Regions from separate parts of the Brevibacillus sp. FSL K6-0770 genome, predicted to be linked through region 1. Evidence: riboswitches for the same ligand, from Rfam matches in the RefSeq annotation. Region 1 holds a riboswitch; the other holds the start of a gene.
The links. Region 1 has a riboswitch for glycine ahead of glyA (serine hydroxymethyltransferase). Riboswitches for the same ligand answer to the same signal wherever they lie in the genome.
Positions count from the first base shown of each region.

Region 2: linked by a shared signal. The riboswitch ahead of gcvT (glycine cleavage system aminomethyltransferase GcvT) and the one ahead of glyA (serine hydroxymethyltransferase) in region 1 are both predicted to bind glycine.

Region 1 covers NZ_JBBOBQ010000001.1:1,494,283-1,499,288, reverse strand. The annotation lists gene gcvT (glycine cleavage system aminomethyltransferase GcvT) at 1-540, opposite strand, end outside; gene sdaAA (L-serine ammonia-lyase, iron-sulfur-dependent, subunit alpha) at 561-1,433, opposite strand; gene NST23_RS07415 (serine dehydratase beta chain) at 1,435-1,953, opposite strand; gene glyA (serine hydroxymethyltransferase) at 1,969-3,222, opposite strand; glycine riboswitch at 3,326-3,406, opposite strand; glycine riboswitch at 3,409-3,512, opposite strand; gene lpdA (dihydrolipoyl dehydrogenase) at 3,527-4,939, opposite strand.
Region 2 covers NZ_JBBOBQ010000001.1:2,325,020-2,330,025, reverse strand. The annotation lists gene gcvPA (aminomethyl-transferring glycine dehydrogenase subunit GcvPA) at 1-696, opposite strand, end outside; gene gcvT (glycine cleavage system aminomethyltransferase GcvT) at 743-1,843, opposite strand; glycine riboswitch at 1,935-2,051, opposite strand; glycine riboswitch at 2,052-2,148, opposite strand; gene NST23_RS11375 (DEAD/DEAH box helicase) at 2,369-4,069, shown strand; gene NST23_RS11370 (YqhG family protein) at 4,112-5,006, shown strand, end outside.

The sequences.
Region 1 (5,006 bases):
ATCCACGTCTTGCTGGAACCAGAAATAGCGGATTTGCGACAGGTCAGTTGCGGTCAACCGTTGCAGCACCTGCTCGGCAAGCGGGCCTTGAATCGCCAGTTGAGCCGTCGCGTCGCTCACATTTTCGACCGTGACCTCGCCTTTGGCATGCGAGACGATCCAGTCTACGTCTTTGTCGATGTTGGACGCGTTGATCACCAGCAAAAATTTTTGCTCGCCCTGCTTGTAGACAAGCAGATCGTCCACTGTGCCGCCATCCGGGTAGCACATCGCCGCGTACAGCGCCTGATTCGTTTGCAGCGTCGTCACGTCGTTCGTAATCAGCGACTGGACAAACGCGCTGGCGTCAGGGCCTTCAATCATGACCTCACCCATATGGGACACATCGAACAGTCCTGCCTTCGTCCGTACCGTGTGATGCTCTTCGATAATACTGCTGAACTGCACAGGCAACTCCCAGCCGCCAAAGTCGATTACCTTGGCGCCGTGCTGGGCGTAGAGCGGGTAGAGCGGCGTTCGTTTCAAAGCTTGAGCTTGCATCCAGCCTCATCCCTTCGTCTTCATTTCATGATTCTCTCTTTGACCGCCTCTCCGGTTGGCGTCACGGCAAGTCCGCCGAGAGCCGTCTCGCGGTAGGCGCGGGGCATTTTTTTTCCGATCTCGTACATCGCTCCGATCACTTCATCGCACGGAATCTGGCTTTCGATGCCAGCCAGCGCGATATCGGCTGCGGAAAAGGCGATGGAAGAACCGATCACGTTGCGCTTGATGCACGGCACTTCCACCAAGCCTGCAACCGGATCGCAGACAAGCCCGAGCAACGATTTCAAGGCGATGGCAGCCGCATGAACCGCCTGGCGCGGCGTCCCTTGCTTGATCTCGACGAGCGCGGCAGCAGCCATCGCTGTTGCAGATCCAACTTCTGCCTGGCAGCCTCCCGCAGCACCCGAAATAAACGCGCGGTTGGCGATCACATAGCCGATGGCGCTTGCCGTGAACAGCCCCATCACCAGATGCTCAAACGTATATTTTTGATTTTCGTGCAGCGAAAACAGGCAGCCGGGCAAGATTCCTGCCGAGCCCGCTGTTGGCGTCGCGACGATGATTCCCATGCGGGCGTTCATTTCCGAGGTGGCAAAAGCGAACTTCATCGCATCCCCGACAATCGGCCCTGTCAGCTGCTCCCCTTTTTCCAGGTAGCGCTCCAGCTTGTAGGCATCGCCGCCCGAGATGCCGCTTGGGGCGAGGGACTGATCGGACACTCCCTGATCGATCGCCTCTTTCATCCGGACGAGCCGCAGCTTCATCGTTTCCACAATCTCCTGCTCCGACCGCCCGCTTTTCGCGCTCTCGCGGGCCACCATCACTTCTGCTATGCTCCTGTTGGTCGATTCACAGAGAGCGAGCAGCTCTGTCATTGAAGTAAAGTCCATGCTATGCTCCCCCTACCGCAGCCTCGCAGCGTGTATTGTGCCAAAGCTTGTTGCGCAAGTCATCCAGATCGTACGGCGCGTTCAACGGAATATCGACAGCGAACTCGTTCACGTAAAACACTTTCGAGATGCCGCCGCCGAGCGAGACGCCGCCGATGACGGCGATATCGCGTGCTGTGCGGGCCTGGATCATGACGGTATTGGGATGATCGTAGTACGGGCAGTCGCCCCGCTTTTCGAATACGACCTGCAGCCCTTTCGCCGCTGCCAGCTCCAGCGCTACGCGTATCCGGCTGTCATCCGTGTCCATCCCGAGCAAGCCGCCGACCACTGCCTTGTCTGTCCCGTGCCCTTTGTACGTTTCCGAAAAAGAGTCGTAAAACACAATCGTCGCTGACTCGATTTCGCCGCCGAGAAAATCGCGGACGAATTTTCCGATCGTGACGACTCCCGCTGTATGCGAGCTGGAAGGGCCAACCATGATCGGCCCGATAATATCAAAGCAGCTGTTGTATACCATCGTCGCTCCTCCTGCTTACCTCACTGCGAGCTGTTGATACAGCGGATACGATTCGCACAGCCCGCGAATTTCGCTTTTCACCCTGGCGGTCGTCGCTTCGCTGCCCTTTTCTTTGAGCACAGCGGCAATCGCCCGGCCAATCGTCTCCATATCCGCTTCCTTCATGCCGCGGGTCGTAATCGCAGCCGTGCCGATTCGCACGCCGCTCGTCACAAACGGACTTGCCGTATCGTACGGAATCGTGTTTTTGTTCACCGTAATGCCTGCCGCCTCCAGCAGATGCTCCGCTTCTTTGCCTGTCAAATCCCACGGCCGCACATCGAGCAAGACCAGATGGTTATCCGTTCCCCCGGACACGAGCGTCGCCCCTTCGCTTTTCAGCGTCTCCGCCAATGCCGCGGCGTTTTTCACCACTTGCTGCGCGTAGGTGACGAAGCTCGGCTGCAACGCTTCTTTGAAGGACACTGCCTTGGCGGCGATCACATGCATGAGCGGCCCGCCCTGGATGCCCGGGAAAATGGCTTTGTTGATCCCTTTGAAAATTTCTTCGTCGTTCGTCAGGATGATGCCGCCGCGCGGGCCGCGCAATGTTTTGTGCGTCGTACTCGTCGTGACATCTGCGTGTGGAACGGGCGAAGGATGCAAGCCTGCGGCGACCAGTCCGGCGATGTGCGCCATGTCCACCATCAGCTTGGCTCCGACTTTGTCCGCGATTTCCTTGAACCGGGCGAAATCGATCTGGCGCGGATAAGCGCTCGCTCCGGCAATCAGCAGCTTCGGCCGTTCGCGCAATGCAACAGCCTCGACTTCTTCATAGTCGATCCGGTGCGTATCTTCGCGCACGCCGTAAGCGACGACATTGAACCATTTTCCCGACAGGCTGACAGGGCTGCCGTGCGTCAAATGCCCGCCGTGGGACAAATTCATCCCCATGATCGTATCGCCGGGCGAAAGCAGGGAGAAAAAGACGGCCGTATTCGCCTGCGCCCCGGAGTGCGGCTGCACGTTCGCGTACGTTGCGCCAAACAAGCTGCTCACCCGTTCGATCGCCAAACGCTCGACGACATCGACATGCTCGCAGCCCCCGTAGTACCGTTTTCCCGGGTAGCCCTCCGCGTATTTGTTAGTCAGTACGGACCCCATCGCCTGCATCACTTCTTCGCTGACGAAGTTCTCGGAAGCAATCAGCTCCAATGTTTGATGCTGCCGCTGCCGCTCGTCTTCCATCGCCGCAAAAATTTCTTGATCGCGCTCCTGCAAACTCACGATATCTCCCCCGTTTCAACTTTTGCTCGCTACCTTTCCCAAGCGTACGAACGCGAAAAAAGGACAATGGAAAGATAGACTCCTTTTTCGGAAAAAATCTACCTTTCCTCTGTCCTTTTTACCTGAGAGTTTGGCTTCGGTTCGCGAAGCTTTCCCCTTGGGTGGCTTGTGCAGCGCTCTCCAGAGGTGCGTCCAATCGTGGTACTCTTTACCTGAGAGATTAATCCCAAGGGTTTTTGGGACTTGCTCCTTCGGTGCCAGCCAGTGCGGCCAGTCTCTCCCACGATCATCATCCGCCGATATGCAGTTATTTGTTCAGTTGATGAATGCCGTGCCCGAGCGCTCCTTCTGCCGCTTCCATGATGATTTCTCCCAGGCTCGGATGGGCGTGGATCGTCTCGGCAATATCTGTCAGCGTATGCCCTTTTTCAATCGCCAGGGCAACCTCGCCGATCAGATTGGACGCTTCCGGCCCGATAATCTGCGCTCCCAGCAGCAGCCCCGTCTCCTTGTCGCCCACGAGCTTCACGAAGCCTTCCCCGACGTTCAGAGACAGTGCCCGCCCATTCGCGGCATAAGGGAACTTGCCAACTGCCACCTTGTGTCCGCGCTCTTTGGCTTCCGACTCGGTCAGTCCCACACTGGCAATCTCCGGATCGGAGAACACGACAGCGGGAATCTTTTTGTCGGTGAGCTTGCTGTCTTTGCCAGCGATGGCTTCCGCCGCGATTTTGCCTTCGTACGACGCTTTGTGGGCAAGAGCCGGGCCTTCCACCAGATCGCCGATCGCATACAGGTGCGGAATGCTCGTTTGGCACTGTTGGTCGATCTGGATGAAGCCGCGCTCTGTCAGCTTGACAGCGAGCTTTTCCAATCCCAGCCCCTCGATGTTCGGCCGTCTGCCAACCGTAACGAGCACATAGTCAGCGGTCGCCTGACGCTCTTCGCCTTTTTCCGCATAGGTGACGCTGACCTGTTCGGCTGTTTGTTCCGCCCCTTTGGCCAGCGCTTCGGTGTGCACTTCCACGCCGAGCTTTTTCAGCTTCCTCGCCACCAGACGCGACAGCTCTTTTTCAAAGCCGGGCAAGATCGAGTCCGAGCCTTCCAAAATCGTCACCTTCGTGCCCAGCTTGGCAAATGTCTGCCCCAGCTCGATCCCGATATACCCGCCGCCAATGACCAGCAAGCTTTTCGGCAATTCTTCAAGCGCCAGCAGTTCTGTCGAGGAAAGAATGCGGCCCGCGAATGGAAAGGCTTTCAATTCGATCGGACGCGAGCCTGTCGCGAGAATCGCTTGCCGGAATTGCACCTGTATGCAGTCGTCGCCATTTTTCACCTCAACCAGCTGCTCGCCGACTAGCCGCGCTTCCCCGCTGATTCTTTTGATCTTGTTGCCTTTGAGCAGCGAGCTTACGCCTCCGGTCAATTTGTCGACCACGCTGCGCTTCCATGCCTGGACCTTGGCGAAATCGACGCTCACTTCTGCTGCCTGCAAGCCGATGCTCGCGGATTGCGTCATCGCTTCGTATTGATGCGCCGCCGAGATCAGCGCCTTGGAAGGAATGCAGCCGCGGTTCAAACATACGCCGCCGACCGTATCTTTTTCCACAATCGCGACCTGCTTGCCGAGCTGAGCCGCCCGGATCGCGGCTACGTAGCCCCCCGGCCCCGCTCCGATCACGAGAACATCCACCTGCTCTACTGTTCCGTTCGTTGTCATTTGTTCTCTCCACCTGTTTTTCTTTTTCTGTGTAAGGCGTCTCCCGCGGTTTTACCCCGCAGGAAGA
Region 2 (5,006 bases), 830 kb from region 1:
ATGAGCAATCGGCTCAACTGCTGCCAAGTCTTCCACGTTTCCGAAGAAGTTAGGATATTGCACGATCACAGCCGCTGTGTTTTCGTCAATCAGCGCTTCCAGAGCTTGTGTGTCGGTTACGCCATCGCTGTTGATGCCGACTTCAACCAGTTCTACGCCTTGACCGTACGCATATGTTTTCAGAACGCCGCGCGCTTCCGGATGCACCGCGCGGGAAACGATGACGCGCTTTTTGCCAGTGTGACCAGCCGCCATCATAGCCGCTTCTGCCAAGGAAGTCGCTCCGTCGTACATGGAGGAGTTCGCTACTTCCATTCCTGTCAGTTCACACACCATTGTCTGAAATTCAAAAATCGCTTGCAGCTCGCCTTGGCTGATTTCAGGCTGGTAAGGCGTATAAGCCGTGAAAAATTCTCCGCGGAGCAGCATGTGGTTGACTGTGCTTGGCGCATAGTGCTGATAAACGCCAGCACCCAAAAAGTTGACGTGTGTGCTGAAGTTGACGTTTTTGTTAGCCAGGCGAGTGAAGTATTTGACCAGATCAGGCTCGGACAGAGCTTCTGGAATGTTCAGCGCACCTTTGAAACGCACCTCTTCCGGAATGTCTGCAAACAGTTCTTCTACACTGGAAATGCCCAGAGTTTCGAGCATTTCGCGCTTGTCCTGATCAGTTTGGGGCAGGTAGCGGTATTTCACGAACGTTGTCCTCCTCAAATAGGATGTATTGTGGGCTTATGCTTGGTTATTTCGCACGTTTATAAAAAGGAGCGGCAACAACAACAGCTTTCAGTCGTTTTCCGCGAATTTCCACTTCAACCTCTGTGCCAATCGCCGTGTGCTCGCTTTTGACCAGGGCCAGACCAACGTTTTTCTTCAAGGTCGGGGATTGTGTCCCTGTGGTCACTTCTCCTACCAGCTCTTCTCCGACATAGACCGGATAGTGCGTGCGCGGAATGCCGCGATCGATCATCTCGATCCCTACCAGCTTGCGAGGCGCGCCGTTTTCTTTTTGCGCTTTCAACACCTCTTGGCCGATGAACGGCACTGCTTTATCTACCTTCACCGCGAAGCCGATACCCGCTTCGATCGGTGTAATGTCCTTGCTCAGTTCCTGACCGTACAGTGGCAGCTTGGCTTCAAAGCGCAGCGTGTCACGCGCCCCCAGTCCGCAAGCAACCAGACCGTCTTCTTTGCCTGCTTCAAGCAGGGCGTCCCACAGCTCTGCCGCACGATCCGCAGCCAGGTAAATCTCGAAGCCATCTTCGCCCGTGTAGCCTGTACGGGATACCAATGCCGGAATACCGCTAACCTCTACATCGCGCTCAAAACGGAAAAAGCCGATTTGGGACAGATCCGTTTGGGTCAGCTTTTGCAAAATCGATTCAGCCAAAGGCCCCTGGATCGCAATCTGCGCCGTTTGCGGCGAGATATTTTCGATCGTGACGCCCGGAATCAGGTGCTCCTGCAGCCATGCATAGTCTTTGTCAATATTGCCAGCGTTGATGACAAGCAGGTAATGGTCGTCTGCGTATTTGTAAACGAGCAAATCGTCGACCGTACCGCCGTCCGGGTAGCAAAGCACGCTGTATTGAGCTTGTCCCACTGCCAGCTTGGAAACGTCGTTGGTTGTCACGCGCTGCAAGTATTCGAGCGCGCTCTCGCCTTTTACGTCCACCTCTCCCATGTGGGATACATCAAACAAACCTGCTTTCGTGCGAACAGCTTCATGCTCCTGACCAATGCTGGAAAACTGTACAGGCAGCTCCCAACCGCCGAAGTCGATTGTTTTGGCGCCGTATTTTGCATAGGAATCAAACAGTGGCGTTCTTTTCAGATTGGACATGTGTGGCACCTCCTAAAGGCAGATAGTCGGCATTTTTCCCCATGAAAAAACAGAGGCGAAAAAACGGGTACACCAAAAGAAAGGTGCCCATTTCTCCTCCTCTGTCCTTGGTACCTGAGAGTTACCTTGCCAATCAAGCTCGGCGGGGATCACCGGGCTTGCAAGTTTCCCCTTTGGTGGCTCGACATGCGAGCTCTCTCCAGAGTTGCGTCCAGTAGAGGTTCTTTTGCCTGAGAGATTCACCGTTACCGGCTTGCTCCTTCGGCGCTGCAGTGGTTCACGCAGTCTCTCCCTGCTACTATCATTCGCGTTGGTTAGATGGTCATACATAAGTTTTTGCTATGATTTCCATACTAATGAACGAACTTCCTCTATATCCTACCATGAGAGTCGACAGTTGAAAATATGCAAATTAACAGTCAGATCAAGAAATACTTAACAAAGTGATGAACATTACCCATAATGTTAAGTTTTTTATTAAAACGCATGAAAGTTATGGCAGAGCTGTGTAAAGGAGTAACGTATATGCCGAATGTTCCTGTTTCATTTGACACGAGCTGGATATCGCCGCTGACCGAGCGGCTGCACGAAGATGGTCCATGGGACAAGTGGGAGCTGTTCAAGCTGGCGCTGGAAGCAGAAGAAGCGATGGCGGTTCGCGAGTTCGATTCTTTGCAATGCCTGAACTACTTGCCGCTGCTCTCGCCTTTTCCCCATCAGCTCCAGACGGCGGAACGCGTGCTGAATGACATGCGCGGCCGCGCGATTCTCGCGGATGAAGTCGGATTGGGCAAGACCATCGAGGCAGGGTTGATCATGAAAGAATACATGGTCAGAGGCTTGGCGAAAAAAATTCTCGTCCTCGTTCCCGCCTCTCTCGTCATTCAGTGGACAAAAGAACTGCAACAAAAATTCGGCATTCCTGCCGTCGCGCAAAAAAAAGAGTACATGTGGCGTCAGCACGAAGTCGTCGTCGCTTCCATCGACACGGCCAAACGCGACCCGCATCGCCGCCATGTGCTCGATATCGACTACGACATGCTCATTATCGACGAAGCGCACAAGCTCAAAAACAAGCGAACCCGAAACTATCAATTCGTGAAGGAAATTCGCAAAAAATACTGTTTGCTGCTCACCGCCACCCCTATCCAGAACGAGATGGACGAGCTGTACAACCTGATCAATTTGCTCAAACCGGGGCATCTGGGCCACTCGACGTCGTTTTCCACCAATTACGTCGAGGGAAAGCGCCAATCGAAAAACAGCGAAAAATTGCGCGAAGAAATCGAAAAGGTCATGATTCGCAACAAGCGAAGCGACGGCGGCATCCAGTTCACCAGCCGCCGCGTGCAGTCGATTCCCATCGAGCTGACGCAGGAGGAGATGGAGCTGTACGAGGGCGTCACGCGCTTTGTCCACGATCAGTACAAGACGGGAACCGGGCTGTTCAATTCGCTCGCTCTCATCACGCTCCAGCGCGAGGTTTGCTCCAGCAAGGAAGCCTCCTTCATGACGCTGTACAACATGCATCAACGCACCAGCGAGGAGTCTTTGCTGCGGGCGCAAATACTGGAACTGGTGGAGATGATCAAGCGGATCGAGACGCATTCCAAGGCGGCCAAAACGGTCGAGCTGATTCAGCAGATCAACGACAAAGTGATCGTTTTCACCGAATATCGGGCCACGCAAAATTACTTGCAAAAATATTTGCATGACCACGGAATTACCTCTGTGCCGTTTCGCGGCGGCTTCAAGCGCAGCAAAAAAGACTGGATGACCGATCTGTTTCAAAACCGCGCACAAGTGCTGATCGCGACAGAAGCAGGCGGCGAAGGGATCAACCTGCAATTTTGCAATCAGGTGATCAACTACGACATGCCTTGGAACCCGATGCGTGTCGAACAGCGAATCGGCCGCGTTCACCGTCTCGGGCAAAAGCGGGATGTGCACATTTACAATCTGTCCACGGTCGGGACGATTGAAGAACATATTCTCAAACTGCTGTACGAAAAAATCGATCTGTTTGAAATGGTCATCGGCGAACTCGATGATATCGTCGAACGCCTCAACCTGAGTTCCTCGCTGGAAGAAAACTTGACGCAAATTATTATGGACTCCGCATCCACGCGCGAAATGGCTTTGAAGCTGGACAACATGGGGCACGCGATTCGCGCAAGCCGCCAGCCGCACGTCGCCCCTGCTCTCTCGGAAGCCGCCGAGCAGTAGTCTGGATGCCCCCAACTAGCCAACAAGAAAAGAGGTTCCCTGATGCAAGCCAACCAGGTCAGGCAATTCGTAGAGCGCTATCTCGCGACTTTTTCTGCTCACATCGTCGAATCCCACCCCGACTACTTGACGGTCAAGCTGCCTGTCGAGGTCGACAAAGATATCGGCAACCGGCCTTTTTACTGGAGCTGGGTCGACAAAATGAATCTGGCGTACCAGCCGCTCGTGCTCACCTTCGCCTTTCACCCCGACCGCATGCCGGATGGGCTGCGTGCCGAACACCTGCACCTCGGCGCCGGGCGCATGCAGCAAATTTTTGCCTCGGCGAAAAAGCACGGTCAATTCGTCTGCATGTACGAGCAAAATACCGCTTCGCTCCCCGCCACGGGCAAACGCCGTTCTACGCCGCTCGTTCCGTGGCTGGGCATCAATCTAAAAGTGTCGTTTCTGTGCGACAAGCGGCGCGATCTCATGCTCTACCTCGGGGTCAACCTGCACCAGCCGCGGGTCGTGCACGACTTTTCGACGTACTTGTTTCAGTTGCCGCTCTCCCCTGCCATCCCGGACTATTTCTATACGCTTGATCGGAAAATTTCCGTAGAGGATGCGCTCCAGATGGCTCGCCAGGAAGCCGAAGCGGTCATCGCCAAGGAAGACCAAGCGTGGGCTGCCGAGGCAAAAGCCCGCTTGGCGGAAGAACTGGACATTCTCGCCGCCTACTACGAAGAACTGGCGAAGCGGGAGCCGCAAGCAGAGCAGGCTGATGCGGACGACGAAGAAGCGGAAAAAGCCGAGGAGCCGCAAGCAGCGCAAGCCATCGTTCCCCTCCCGCAAACGGAAGCTCCTCCTGTCGCGGAGCCTGTTGTCGAAGCAGCGCAAACCATTGACGAATACCGCTCATCTGGCGGGCGAATCCTCGACTTTTTACGTGCGAATG